3 regions of the Arthrobacter sp. yr096 genome follow, and region 3 is predicted to be linked to each of the others. Evidence: predicted binding sites of a transcription regulator. Region 3 holds the regulator's gene; each other region holds the start of a gene.
What was found. Region 3 encodes HrcA, which represses chaperone genes, less so after heat shock. Its sites were predicted from a motif close to TTNGCACTCGNNNNNNNCGAGTGCNAA; they were not measured.

Region 1 (4,298 bases), on a different contig from region 3:
CATCGCGCCAGCGGCGCTCGGAGTATGCCGAGCGCCCGAGGTCCAATGCCGTATCCGGAGCTGTCATGGCTCACCCTGTGGGTGGAAGCGGCCTGGTTTGCGCCCAAAGCCGCCGTCTTAGCGTCAGGTTACCGCCGCCGTCGTACGCCCACAATAGCCCTCCCGCGCTTGGCGGGAGACGACAAAAAACCCCGGTCACGGACGTGACCGGGGTTCTTTGGGGCAGGTCTATTAGTGCTGGTGGCCTGCGTGTGCGTCTTCTTCCTCAGCGGGCTTCTCGGCAACCAGGGTCTCGGTGGTGAGAACCAGGGCTGCGATGGAAGCGGCGTTGCGGAGAGCGGAGCGGGTGACCTTGACGGGGTCGATCACGCCTGCGGCGATCAGGTCCTCGTACTCACCGGACTTGGCGTTGAAGCCGTGGTTGGCTTCCAGCTCGGAAACCTTGGCAACAACCACGAAGCCGTCGAATCCGGCGTTCTGGGCGATCCAACGCAGCGGCTGGATCAGGGCGCGGCGGACGATGCCAACAGCTGCTGCTGCGTCACCTTCCAGTGCCTTGACGGCCGGTGACTCGTCCAGTGCCTTGAGGGCGTGGATGAGTGCGGAGCCGCCACCGGAAACGATGCCTTCTTCGAGGGCGGCACGCGTGGAGGACACTGCGTCCTCGATGCGGTGCTTCTTTTCCTTCAGCTCAACCTCGGTGGCTGCGCCAACCTTGATCACGCCGATGCCGCCTGCCAGCTTGGCAAGGCGTTCCTGCAGCTTTTCCTTGTCCCAGTCGGAGTCCGTCCGGGTGAGCTCAGCACGCAGCTGGGAAACGCGGTCGGCGACGTCCTGGGCGGAACCTGCACCGTCAACAATGGTGGTGTTGTCCTTGGTGACCGTGATGCGGCGTGCCGTACCGAGTACCTCGAGGCCAACGGTGTCCAGGGTCAGGCCGAGGTCCGGGGAGACAACCTGTGCGCCCGTGAGCGTGGCGATGTCCTGGAGCATGGCCTTGCGGCGGTCGCCGAAGCCCGGTGCCTTGACGGCAACAACGTTGAGCGTGCCGCGGATGCGGTTGACGATCAGCGTGGACAGGGCTTCGCCTTCGATGTCTTCAGCAATGATGAAGAGCGGCTTGTTGGCCTGAAGTGCCTTCTCCAGCAGCGGCAGGAAGTCCTGCAGCGAGGAGATCTTGCCCTGGTTGATGAGGATCAGGGCGTCTTCGAGGACGGCTTCCTGGCGCTCTGCGTCGGTGACGAAGTACGGGGAGAGGTAGCCCTTGTCGAACTGCATGCCCTCGGTCAGAACCAGCTCGGTCTGCGTGGTGGAGGACTCTTCGATGGTGATGACGCCATCCTTGCCCACCTTGCCGAAGGCCTCGGCCAGCAGTTCGCCAACCTCGTCGCTCTGAGCGGAGATGGCTGCAACGCTGGCAACCTGGGTGCCTTCTACTTCGCGGGCATTTTCCAGGAGGCGGGCTGCGATGGCTTCAACGGAAACCTCGATGCCGCGCTTGATCTCACCCGGAGCGGCGCCGGCAGCAACGTTGCGGAGGCCTTCCTTGACCAGGGCCTGTGCAAGCACGGTGGCTGTGGTGGTGCCGTCGCCTGCGACGTCGTTGGTCTTGGTGGCTACTTCCTTGGCCAGCTGTGCGCCAAGGTTCTCGTAGGGGTCGTCAAGCTCAACTTCACGGGCGATGGTTACGCCGTCGTTGGTGATCGTGGGAGCGCCCCACTTCTTGTCCAGCACGACGTTGCGGCCGCGCGGGCCAAGCGTCACCTTGACAGTGTTGGCGAGCTTGTCGATACCGGCCTCAAGAGACCGGCGGGCAGCATCGTTAAAAGCAAGCTGCTTTGCCATGGTTGTGTCCTTTCAAGACAGAAAACCCGCACCGCTGTCGGGTCGGAATGAATCCAACGCGGCGGCGGTGCGGGGCTCCAGGAAGTTACTTTACGACGATCGCAAGGACGTCGCGGGCGGACAGAACGAGGTACTCGTTGCCGCCGGTCTTGACTTCGGTTCCACCGTACTTGGAGTAGATGACGACGTCGCCAACAGCTACGTCAACCGGTACGCGGTTGCCGTTGTCATCGAAGCGGCCGGGGCCGATTGCAACAACTTCGCCTTCCTGCGGCTTCTCCTGCGCGGAGTCCGGAATTACCAGGCCGGAAGCCGTGGTCTGCTCTGCTTCGAGCGGGCGAACAACAATACGATCCTCAAGAGGCTTAATCGAGACCGACACTCGGACTCTCCTTTTCATGAGCTGATTCATGGACTAAGAACTAGGGTGCCGGAGCGTGCAACCGTCGTCGCGGTGCCGGAAGTACGCCTGGCGTGATTAGCACCCTCCAGGGGAGAGTGCTAATAAGACTCTATGTAAGGCGTTAGCACTCGGTCAAGGTGAGTGCCAGCATTTCGTCATCGGTGAACGTCCGTCACCGACCGGTGAGGTCGTCCAGATCATAGTCTTCGCCGTCATCGTCCTCGTCCAGCGGGGCATTGCCCCGGTTCAAGTACAGCAGCACGGCTGAAGCAACAGTTACGACGCCGGCGATCACCAAGGTGATAATTCCGCCGGTCCGGGCGCCGCTGTACAGCTCGCGGATGTCCCGTGCCTCGTCCGTGGCGTCGTTGACGCTCTTCCCGGCCACTGAGTATGTGGCCGCGTTAAAGGAATCCAGCGCGAAGATAATGATCAGCAGGCCGATGCAGACCACCGTGATTACGGCGCCCGCTATCAGGGCAGGGCGCGCAAACTTTGTGATGGCGGAGGGATGCGGGGCTGCGTTGTCTTCCATGAAAACAACCCTATCTGGCTGATTCAGCAGTCACGTTGTCATAAGCCGCGCCGTTAGGCTTGATGGCATGCCTCATGCACCGCAGGAACAGATCGCGCCCTTGCTGACTACTGAAGGATGGGAACTTCTTGCCTCATTGGGGCCCTACCGGGAAGCCGATTCGTTCAACGTCAATGCCACCCTGCGGAAGGCGGGGCACTCCCCTGACCTGGTAGCCGCCGTCCTGACGCAGTCCCGCCTGCGTACCCGTGCAGAAGCCAAGTTTGGCGAGTTCGCACGTCAGATGCTGTTCACACAGGCCGGCCTTGAACAGGCCACCCGGTTGAACGTTGCCGCCAGGCATGCCGAACGTTTTGCCAAGGCCGGAATTGCGCACGTGGCGGACCTCGGCTGCGGTCTGGGCGCCGATTCGATGGCCATGGCGTCCATGGACATCGCAGTCACCGCGGTGGAGATGGACGAGACCACCGCCGCTTGCGCAACCATCAACCTCATGCCGTTCCCGCACGCCACGGTGGTGCACTCGGATGCCATGGCGGTGGAACTGGACGGGATCGACGGCGTGTGGCTGGATCCCGCCCGGCGAACCACGTCCTCATCCGGGACCAAGCGGATCTGGGACCCCGAAGCGTTCTCTCCCCCACTGTCCTTCGTGGAAAAACTGGCCGCCACCGGACGTGCCATAGGCGTCAAGATGGGGCCGGGTATCCCCCACGACTCCGTACCGTCAGGTTGCGAGGCCCAGTGGGTCTCGGTGGGTGGAGACGTCACCGAAGTGACGTTGTGGTTCAACGCAGTGTCCCGTCCCGGTGTACGTCGGGCCGCTTTGGTTATCAGCAGCCAGGGGGCCGCCGAAATCACCAGCGGTGAGGATTTCGACGGCGGTCCGGTCGCCGCCGTCGGGCGTGTTGAAGGCTTCCTTTACGAACCCGATGGTGCCGTCATCCGCGCAGGCCTGGTGGCCGACGTCGCCGAACGGCTGGGCGGTCACCTGGTGGACGAGCACATCGCTTACATCTGCGCTCCGGAACTGCATGACACGCCGTTTGCGCGCGCTTACCGGGTCCTCGAGGTGATGCCTTACAACGTCAAGGCCCTCAAAACCTGGGTGAAGGAAAACGGCATCACGGTGCTGGACATCAAGAAGCGCGGCACCGCGGTAACCCCGGAGGAGCTTCGGAAGCAGTTGCTCCCTGCCAAGCCCGTCAAAGGCAAGGATGCGAAAACAGCCACCCTGGTCCTCACCCGGATTGGCGAGGAGAGAGTGGCTGTGGTCGTGGAGCCTGTGACGTTCTAATGCGCTCCTGCCGTCAGCGGCGCGAGAACTCCGATGCTTCGCGGACCTGCCCGGCCGTCGGGCGTACCCCGGTGTAGAGCACAAACTGCTCTTCCGCCTGGATGGCAATGACCTCAGCGCCCGTGATTACTGGCTTGCCTGCGGCGCGTGCAACCGAAATAAGGGGCGTCTCCGAGGGAAGGGCTACGACGTCGAATACCACCTTCGCTGCGGCAATC
Region 2 (4,298 bases), on a different contig from region 3:
CTCCAGATCGGTGGGTTCACCAGGGTCTTCCTCAAGGGCCATCATCATGGCGTCCCTGGTCCAGAATCGGCCCGAGCTGCCGATCTCCGCAAAATCGGGGTGAAGCAGTACGCCAATCCTGCCAATGTCCGTCCGCACATCCGGGCGAAGCAGTTCGCGTTCCAGGGCGAGCACCGTGTCCTCGGCGGATAGCTCCTGGGTGGAGGCTTCATCCTCCAGTTCACTGAAAAGATCGGCCTGGCCGAAGATGCCCGACTCTCCAAACAGTGTGGGTTCGAAAGGTGCCCGGGCACTCCAATCGACCTTGGCAGCGCCGGAGCCTGCCTTGCCCGACGATGCAGGGCCTGCACCGGCCCGGGCGGCAAGTGGCTCGGAGTTTCGCGGAAGCGTCTGAGTGACTGCCTGCGACTCGCTATCAGCCCTCGTCTGGCCAGCACCCCGGTCGGAACCGCGGCCCGCGCCTCGGCCCGGCTCCGGGGCTACCCCTCCGGCTCCGGGGAACCCAGGCCCTTCCCGGTGCGCGACGCCCTGCTGGAAAGCTGTCGCGGCTGCCCTGGCACGCTCGTCAGCAGCCTCGTTCAGATCGTGACCGGCGTGGCCCTTGACCCATTCGAAGGTGTACTTGCGGCCAACGATCGCTTGGTCGATGTCCTTGAGGAGATCAACGTTCAGCACTGGCTTGCCGTCGGCTTTCCGCCAGCCCTTCCGTTTCCACCCAGGCATCCATTTGCTGATGCAGTTGATGACGTACTGGCTGTCGCAAAGGATCAGCAGTTCTTCCTGGGGCACATGGGCCGTGGACCGGAACAGGTCCAATACGGCCATCAATTCACCCTGGTTGTTGGTACCGTGCGGCCAACCTCCTGCGCGCCAACAGGAGTCATCAACGTACCAGGCCCAACCGGCCGGTCCAGGATTACCGAGGGCGGAGCCATCGGCGGCAGCAATAATCGTCATACCGTTAATCCTGCCAGACCCCACCGACACTGAATCCGTGGTAGTACCCAACCAGGCGGCAGCATTTGTCCCTGCGAGTGCCCGCAGGAGCATGATCTGTCCCCAAATGGGCGCCGACGCAAACGACGACGGCCCCCACCACAAGGTGAGGACCGCCGTCGTTTGCTCTAAAGCGTGATGCTTGGCGCTGTATCGCTACAGCAGGGAGGCTTAGAAGCCGCCCATGCCGCCCATGTCGTCGCCGCCGGCAGCCGGAGCGTTCTTCTCGGGCTTGTCGGCAACTACAGCCTCGGTGGTCAGGAAGAGACCAGCGATGGAAGCAGCGTTCTGGAGAGCCGAGCGGGTGACCTTTACGGGGTCGTTGACGCCGGCAGCCAGAAGGTCTTCGTAGACGCCCGTGGCAGCGTTCAGGCCGTGGCCCGAAGGCAGGCCGCGAACCTTGTCCACAACAACGCCCGGCTCAAGGCCAGCGTTGAAGGCGATCTGCTTCAGCGGAGCATCGATGGCAACCTTGACGATGTTGGCGCCGGTTGCTTCGTCACCCTGCAGGGTCAGGTTTGCGAATGCCTTGGCACCGGCCTGGATGAGGGCAACGCCACCACCGGCGACGATGCCTTCTTCAACGGCAGCCTTTGCGTTGCGGACAGCGTCCTCAATGCGGTGCTTGCGTTCCTTGAGCTCAACTTCGGTTGCGGCACCGGCCTTGATGACTGCAACGCCGCCGGCCAGCTTGGCCAGGCGCTCCTGCAGCTTCTCGCGGTCGTAGTCGGAATCGGAGTTCTCGATCTCGGCGCGGATCTGGGCCACGCGGCCTGCGATCTGCTCGGCGTCGCCGGCACCTTCAACGATGGTGGTCTCGTCCTTGGTGACAACAACCTTGCGGGCGGTGCCGAGGAGTTCCAGGCCAGCGTTCTCGAGCTTGAGGCCAACTTCTTCGGAGATGACCTGGCCACCGGTGAGGATGGCGATGTCGGCGAGCTGTGCCTTGCGGCGGTCACCGAAGCCCGGAGCCTTGACGGCAACGGACTTGAACGTGCCACGGATCTTGTTGACGATCAGGGTGGCCAGGGCCTCGCCCTCGATGTCTTCGGCGATGATCAGCAGCGGCTTGTTGGACTGCATGACCTTCTCCAGAACCGTGACGAGTTCCTTCACGTTGGAGATCTTGGAGTTCACGATCAGGATGTACGGGTCTTCAAGAACCGTTTCCTGACGCTCTGCATCAGTGACGAAGTAAGCGGAGATGTAGCCCTTGTCGAAGCGCATGCCCTCGGTGAGTTCGAGCTCCAGGCCGAAGGTGTTGGATTCCTCGACCGTGATGACGCCTTCCTTGCCCACCTTGTCCAGGGCTTCGGCGATCAGGCTGCCGATTTCCGGGTCACCGGCGGAGATGGAAGCCGTGGCTGCGATCTCTTCCTTGGTTTCGATTTCCTTGGCGGAGGCCAGCAGTTCGCTGATGACTGCTTCAACAGCCTTCTCGATGCCGCGCTTGAGGGACAGCGGGTCGGCGCCGGCGGCAACGTTGCGGAGGCCTTCCTTCACCAGTGCCTGGGCGAGGACGGTTGCAGTGGTCGTACCGTCGCCAGCGACGTCATCCGTCTTCTTGGCAACTTCCTTGACCAGTTCTGCACCGATCTTCTCGTAAGGATCGTCCAGCTCGATCTCCTTGGCGATGGACACGCCATCGTTGGTGATCGTGGGGGCGCCCCACTTCTTTTCGAGGACGACGTTGCGTCCACGCGGGCCGAGGGTGACCTTGACGGCGTCGGCGAGGATGTTCAGGCCCCGCTCGAGGCCGCGGCGTGCCTCTTCATCAAATGCAATGATCTTGGCCATAACGGCGGTAGTCCTTTCGGGACAGTCGTTAAGAAGGTACCTGTCAGATAGGGTGCCCGCGACGGACGGTTCTTCGCTTGCGGCCTATGTATGCCCCGCGCTCCGAACCTCACCCCACCAAGGTGTTTCTTGATCCTCCAGCGGTTCGGCAGAAGTCCATCACCGGCGTTAACCGGGCTGGACTTAGCAGTCGAACAGCAGGAGTGCTAAATCAATAATTAGCACTCGACCGGGGAGAGTGCAAGCAGGGATGCCACTTTGCTCTATAAACAAAGGGGTTTCAGCCGAGGGCTGACGGGAACAGGGATATGGTGTCGCTTTTCGAGTCAGGCGACGCGGACACCTTCAGCCTGCGGACCCTTCTGGCCCTCCCCCAGTTCGAACTCAACCCGCTGGCCCTCCTCAAGGGCCCGGAATCCGTCCATCTGAATGGCGGACCAGTGTACAAAGACGTCGTCGCCGGATTCATCCACAGTGATGAAGCCGTAGCCTTTTTCGGCGTTGAACCATTTGACGGTTCCCAATGCCATGATGCCCACACTTTCGCAGTAGCCAAGACCGGTTGCCGGGATCTCCGTACCGGAATCAATCCACTGTAACCACTGTCACTATCTCCGCGCTCCCATGGAAGGCGCGGGGGTGACTTTTGTTATTGAGGCTTAACCGAGTTGGAGCATTCCGGGCACGTTCCGGGCCGGGCGGGCTACTGGAAACCAGGTCCTGCCACAACCACCAGGGGCTGCTGAACCTCAGGGGATTCAACGATCGACTGAATACCCAGCAGCGCACCCAAGGCCTCAGCGTTGATCTTCTGTTCCGGGGCGTTGTAGAAGATCACGGAGGTCTGCTGCGGCAGGCCACCCCAGTTGCCCACAGTACTCAGGGTCCAGCCATCCCCTTGGACAAGACCGGCCACCCGGCCAGCCAAGCCAGCCGTCCCTGCGCCGTTGTAGACGGCCACAGGCGTGGTCTTGTCCACCGGAGCCGCGGACGTCGTCGCAGATGGAACGTCCGACGGCGAGGTGCCCGGGCTGGGTTCGCCGGACGGTGCACTGCTGGACTCGCTCGGGGCCGCAGATGGCGAGGCGTCAGTTTGCTGGGGCGCCGGCGTCGAGACGCTTGAGGACGCGTTGGGCGCCACCAGCCCAAGGTTCGGGAGGATCAAGTACGCCGCCAGGCCAAGCACCAAGGCAACGGCACCAACAGTCAGGACCGGCCACAAAGTGGGGCGCGCGGTGTCCTGGGCGTCGCGGTGGACGCCCTGCCGGGAAGTGTTCTGCGGGACCTGGTCGAATTCGTCCCTGGCATATTTGGTCATGGTGAAGCGTTGTCCTTGCTGGTTGCTGCTGACAGATCAGCCTGGCGATTTACGCGTCGGACCCCAAGCGACGTGCCGTCCGCGCACGCTGGCGGGACGTACGTAGTCTACGCAATCTCTTGACGAGCATGGGATCGTGAGCCAACGCGTCCTCGGTGTCGATCAGCGCGTTCAGTATCTGGTAATA
Region 3 (4,298 bases):
TGGCCAGCGCCCCGGTATCCAGGATTTGCCGCACTTCCGGTATCCATGCCCGCCGGGCCTGCTTGGCCGCAGCGGTGACCACAGACTGCCACTTGGCATGGGCCTTTGCCGCGCGATCTCCCTTCCACCGCACAATCGAGCGCTCCGACTGCCACGGAATCACGGCATCTATTCCGAGTTCCGTAGCAGTCTCAATGGCAAGTTCATCGCGATCACCCTTGGCCAGGGCTTGGACAAGCACCAAACGCACGTCCGGCTGATCCTCGAACACAACATCCGAGGCCGTGACCGTCAATGTGCCAGGCCCCGTTTCGGCAACTGTCCCTGTAAGCCTGGCCCCCTTACCATCAGCGATGTCAACGGGCTCTCCCACGGCCAGGCGCTTGACCGTGACGGCGTGCCGGGCCTCAGGCCCTTCCAGGACAAACGTGGAACCGGGGTTCACGTGGCCGAGGCTGCCGACTGGTGCGAAGAAAACGGGATTGCTCACCGCTACAGGTTACCGAGCTTGTCCCGCAGCTTGGCGAACATGCCGCCGCTGGCAACAAGCTTTCCCTCGGTGAACTGCTCCCCGCGAAGCTTGGCGAGCTGCTGCAACAATTCTTCCTGGGCGGGGTCGAGCTTGGTGGGTGTCTCAACGTGGAGGTGCACTTTGAGGTCCCCGCGGCCGTAACCCCGAAGATGAGTGACGCCGAGTCCGCGAAGGGTGATGATTTCACCTGACTGGGTGCCGGACTTCACATCAATGTCCTGCGCGCCATCGAAGGTCTCGAGCTTCAGTTCCGTGCCAAGGGCCGCGGCAGTCATGGGCACGCTCAGCGTGGCGTGAAGGTCATCGCCTTCGCGCATAAACATGGCATCGTTGTTGACCCGGATCTCCACGTAAAGGTCGCCTGCAGGGCCGCCCGCTGGCCCCGCCTCGCCCTGTCCGGACAGCTGGATCCGTGTACCGGTTGCAACGCCGGCAGGGACCTTGATGGTCAGGGACCGGCGGCTGCGAATACGCCCCTGTCCATTGCACTCGTTGCAGGGATCCTTGATAACAGATCCGAAGCCTTCGCAGGAACCACAGGGCGCGGTGGTCATGACCTGGCCCAGGATGGAGCGGACCGCACGCTGAACCTGGCCGCTGCCGCCACAAATATCGCAACGTTCCGGGTGGGTACCCGGGCGGCAGCAACTGCCGTCGCACGTGGGGCAGACAACGGCCGTGTCCACTTCAAGTTTCTTGTTGACGCCGAACACGGCATCCTTGAGGTCAATGCGGACGCTGATGAGTGCATCCTGGCCGCGACGGACACGGGACGCCGGTCCGCCATGCCCTCCACCACCGCCAAAGAAGGTGTCGAAGATATCCTGGAAGGCGAAGCCCTGGCCGGAGTATCCACCGCCGAAGCCGTTGTCAGTGCCGTTCTCGTTGCCCGTGGCATCGTAAACGCGGCGCTTCTGGGGGTCTGACAACACCTCGTAAGCATGGGTCACGGCCTTGAACTGCTCTGCGACGTCCTCACCGGGATTGACGTCCGGGTGAAGTTTCCTCGCCAACTTGCGGTACGCCTTTTTGATCTCTTCCCCGGTGGCTTCCGGAGAGACTCCCAAAACGTCATAGTGGCTGCTCAAAGTCGGTATCTCTTCCTTGTTGTACTGCGAATGTTTCCTCGGGCCGGCGTTCAGCCGCCGAGAATGCGTGAAAGGTAACGGGCCACTGCGCGAACCGCGGCCATGGTGGTGGGATAGTCCATCCTTGTAGGACCGAGAATCCCCACTTTGGCACCTGAGCCGTAGCCTGTGGCAACCACAGACGCCTCGGCCAAACCGTCGTAGGGGTTCTCACGGCCAATGCTCACTGTGACGCCACGGGGGTCATCCCCCATGTCGGACAACAACCGGAGCATGACAACTTGTTCCTCAAGCGCCTCCAGGACCGGACCAATGCTCAACGGGAAGTCCACATTGGATCGGGCGAGGTTCGCTGTGCCGGCCATCAGGATGCGCTCTTCCCGGCTGGTGTCGCTCAGCGACTGCAGCCCGTGAGCCAGTGTTTGGGCCAGACTGCGAAGCTCCGGCGGACACAGGGCAACCACAGATGGAAGTACCTGCGGCAAGAGTGCCAGCTGCGTCCCTGCGATGTTGCCGAGGAACCGCGACCTCAAAAGCATCAAGGCCTCATTGCTCGTGTCCGAACCGGCCTCAATGACTTTCTGGCCAACACTGCCGGTGTCCGCGATCAGGACGACAAGCACTTGCTTGGGTGCCAGCAGGACGAACTCAACGTGGCGGACCAGGGCCCTGTTGGAGTGCGGGTATTGAACGACGGCCACTTGGTTGGTCAGTTGCGACAGAAGCCTTACTGTGCGCTCCAGGATGTCATCGACATCATCGGGCCCCTCAAGCAATGAATGGATCGCGCGGCGTTCTGCCGCAGACAGCGGCTTGACCTGGGAGATACGGTCAACGAACAACCGGTAACCCTTGTCCGTTGGAATGCGGCCGGCGCTGGTGTGTGGCGCCGCAATGAGGCCTTCTTCTTCCAGGACAGCCATGTCGTTCCTGATGGTGGCGCTGGAAACACCAAGATGGTGCCGCTCGACGAGTGCCTTCGATCCGACAGGCTCCCTCGAATGCACGTAATCCTCAACGATGGCCCGCAGCACTTCCAATTTGCGTGGCTCACTCATTGCTCCACCTCCTGACGACTTCCGTGGTCACTCCGACCGGTCACCGCGGGACCGCAAACGGATCACCGCATTTAGCACTCAACATGCCCAAGTGCTAACAAGTCTAGTATGAGCCACCCCGTTGCTAGCATTGAAACCGCCCAACGCCCGGATCAGCCAGGTGGGGCGGCAACAGCAGCCACGGTGATCTGATGCCCGGCACAAACCAGCACAAAGGTAGGAACTCCTTGGCTTTCGACAATTGGGGTCCGCAGGATCTGTCCGCTCCTGCCAAACGCCAACTCCCAGAGGTACCAGTCCAGCGGGGAATGGTCCTTGAGGACGTCCAGTCGGGCTGGGTGGGTGAGGTCACGCGCGTAGAAAAGACCGGCGGCATGCACATTGTTTCCCTTGAGGACAGGCGCGGGAAGACGAAGTCGTTCCAGCTCGGATACGGCTTCTTGCTTGAAGGGCAGGCAATCCGTTTGATGCCGCCCGCCGCGCGCCCACCCGCTTCCGGTGCAGCTGCGGGGCGGACTGCCTCCGGCTCCGTCAGGGTGCAAGGCCAGCGCGCCCAGGTGGCCAAGGCCAGCCGCATCTGGGTAGAAGGAAAGCACGACGCCGAACTGGTCGAGAAAGTCTGGGGCGACGATCTGCGGGTCGAAGGAATCGTCGTAGAGCCCCTCCACGGCGTGGACGACCTGAAATCTGCGATCGCGGCCTTTAATCCAGGTCCCGCCCGCCGCCTCGGCATCCTGGTGGACCACCTCGTCGCCGGTTCCAAGGAGTCCCGCATTGCGGCCGAGGCCATGACCGTGCCAGGAGCTGCCGGAAATGTCCTGATCGTCGGTCACCCCTACATTGACGTGTGGCAAGCCATCCGGCCTAAGGTGCTGGGGATCGACGCGTGGCCTTCGGTGCCCCGGGGGATCGACTGGAAGACCGGGATTCTCCGTGCCTTCGGCTGGCCCCATGAGACCGCCGAGGCCATCGGCCTGGGCTGGCAACGGCTCCTCGGAGCGGTTCGAAGCTACGCCGACCTTGAGGCATCGTTGCTGGGCCGCGTCGAGGAAGTCATCGACTTCCTCACAGTCCCCTGACCGGGGCCCCCAAAGCGGCAGCAACTGACGTGTCATCGTGGTGCTTGTCCCGGGAAGCCCGCCAAGGCCGGTATTCTGGGACAGCAACACCGCAGCATCTTTACAGCAAAGGGAACACAACGTGGCAGAGAACGCTCCTGAAGAACCGGGCAGCGCCGCAGGCCAGCCCCAGTACCATGGTGCGCCTGCCAATGCGCTCCCGCTGACCGCCAGCGAAGACAGGCAGTGGGCTACTTTGGCGCACTTCGGCGGCATTTTGGGATGCCTGCCGTCCCTGCTTATCTATCTGATCTTCCGCGACCGGGGACCGTTTACGGCACAGGAATCGAAGGAAGCGCTGAATTTCACGCTGCCTCCCACTATTGCCGCTGTCCTGGCAAACATCCTCGTGCTGCTGCCGGTAGTGGGCAATATCTTCGCTGTGATTGCCACCGGCATCTGGGTTGCCCTGACGTGCTTCTCCGTATCCGCAGGAATTCGGGTCAACCATGGTCAGCCGCACCGCTACCGGCTCAACCTGCGCTGGATCAAGTAGCCTCCA

Region 1: the regulator HrcA is predicted to act here: its motif matches at 2,370-2,396, upstream of groES (co-chaperone GroES).
Region 2: the regulator HrcA is predicted to act here: its motif matches at 2,977-3,003, upstream of groL (chaperonin GroEL).

Annotation. Positions count from the first base shown of each region.
Region 1 is NZ_FNYI01000001.1:564,646-568,943, reverse strand. It holds gene BMY91_RS02715 (response regulator transcription factor) at 1-67, opposite strand, end outside; gene groL (chaperonin GroEL) at 232-1,845, opposite strand; gene groES (co-chaperone GroES) at 1,931-2,227, opposite strand; gene BMY91_RS02700 (hypothetical protein) at 2,421-2,783, opposite strand; gene BMY91_RS02695 (THUMP-like domain-containing protein) at 2,851-4,080, shown strand; gene BMY91_RS02690 (shikimate 5-dehydrogenase) at 4,094-4,298, opposite strand, start outside.
Region 2 is NZ_FNYI01000002.1:604,788-609,085, forward strand. It holds gene BMY91_RS07510 (ribonuclease HI family protein) at 1-957, opposite strand, end outside; gene groL (chaperonin GroEL) at 1,168-2,793, opposite strand; gene BMY91_RS07520 (cold-shock protein) at 3,120-3,323, opposite strand; gene BMY91_RS07525 (LytR C-terminal domain-containing protein) at 3,497-4,111, opposite strand; gene BMY91_RS07530 (DUF3263 domain-containing protein) at 4,161-4,298, opposite strand, start outside.
Region 3 is NZ_FNYI01000003.1:587,048-591,345, forward strand. It holds gene BMY91_RS10570 (16S rRNA (uracil(1498)-N(3))-methyltransferase) at 1-490, opposite strand, end outside; gene dnaJ (molecular chaperone DnaJ) at 493-1,620, opposite strand; gene hrcA (heat-inducible transcriptional repressor HrcA) at 1,671-2,678, opposite strand; gene BMY91_RS10585 (DUF3097 domain-containing protein) at 2,906-3,757, shown strand; gene BMY91_RS10590 (DUF4870 domain-containing protein) at 3,879-4,292, shown strand.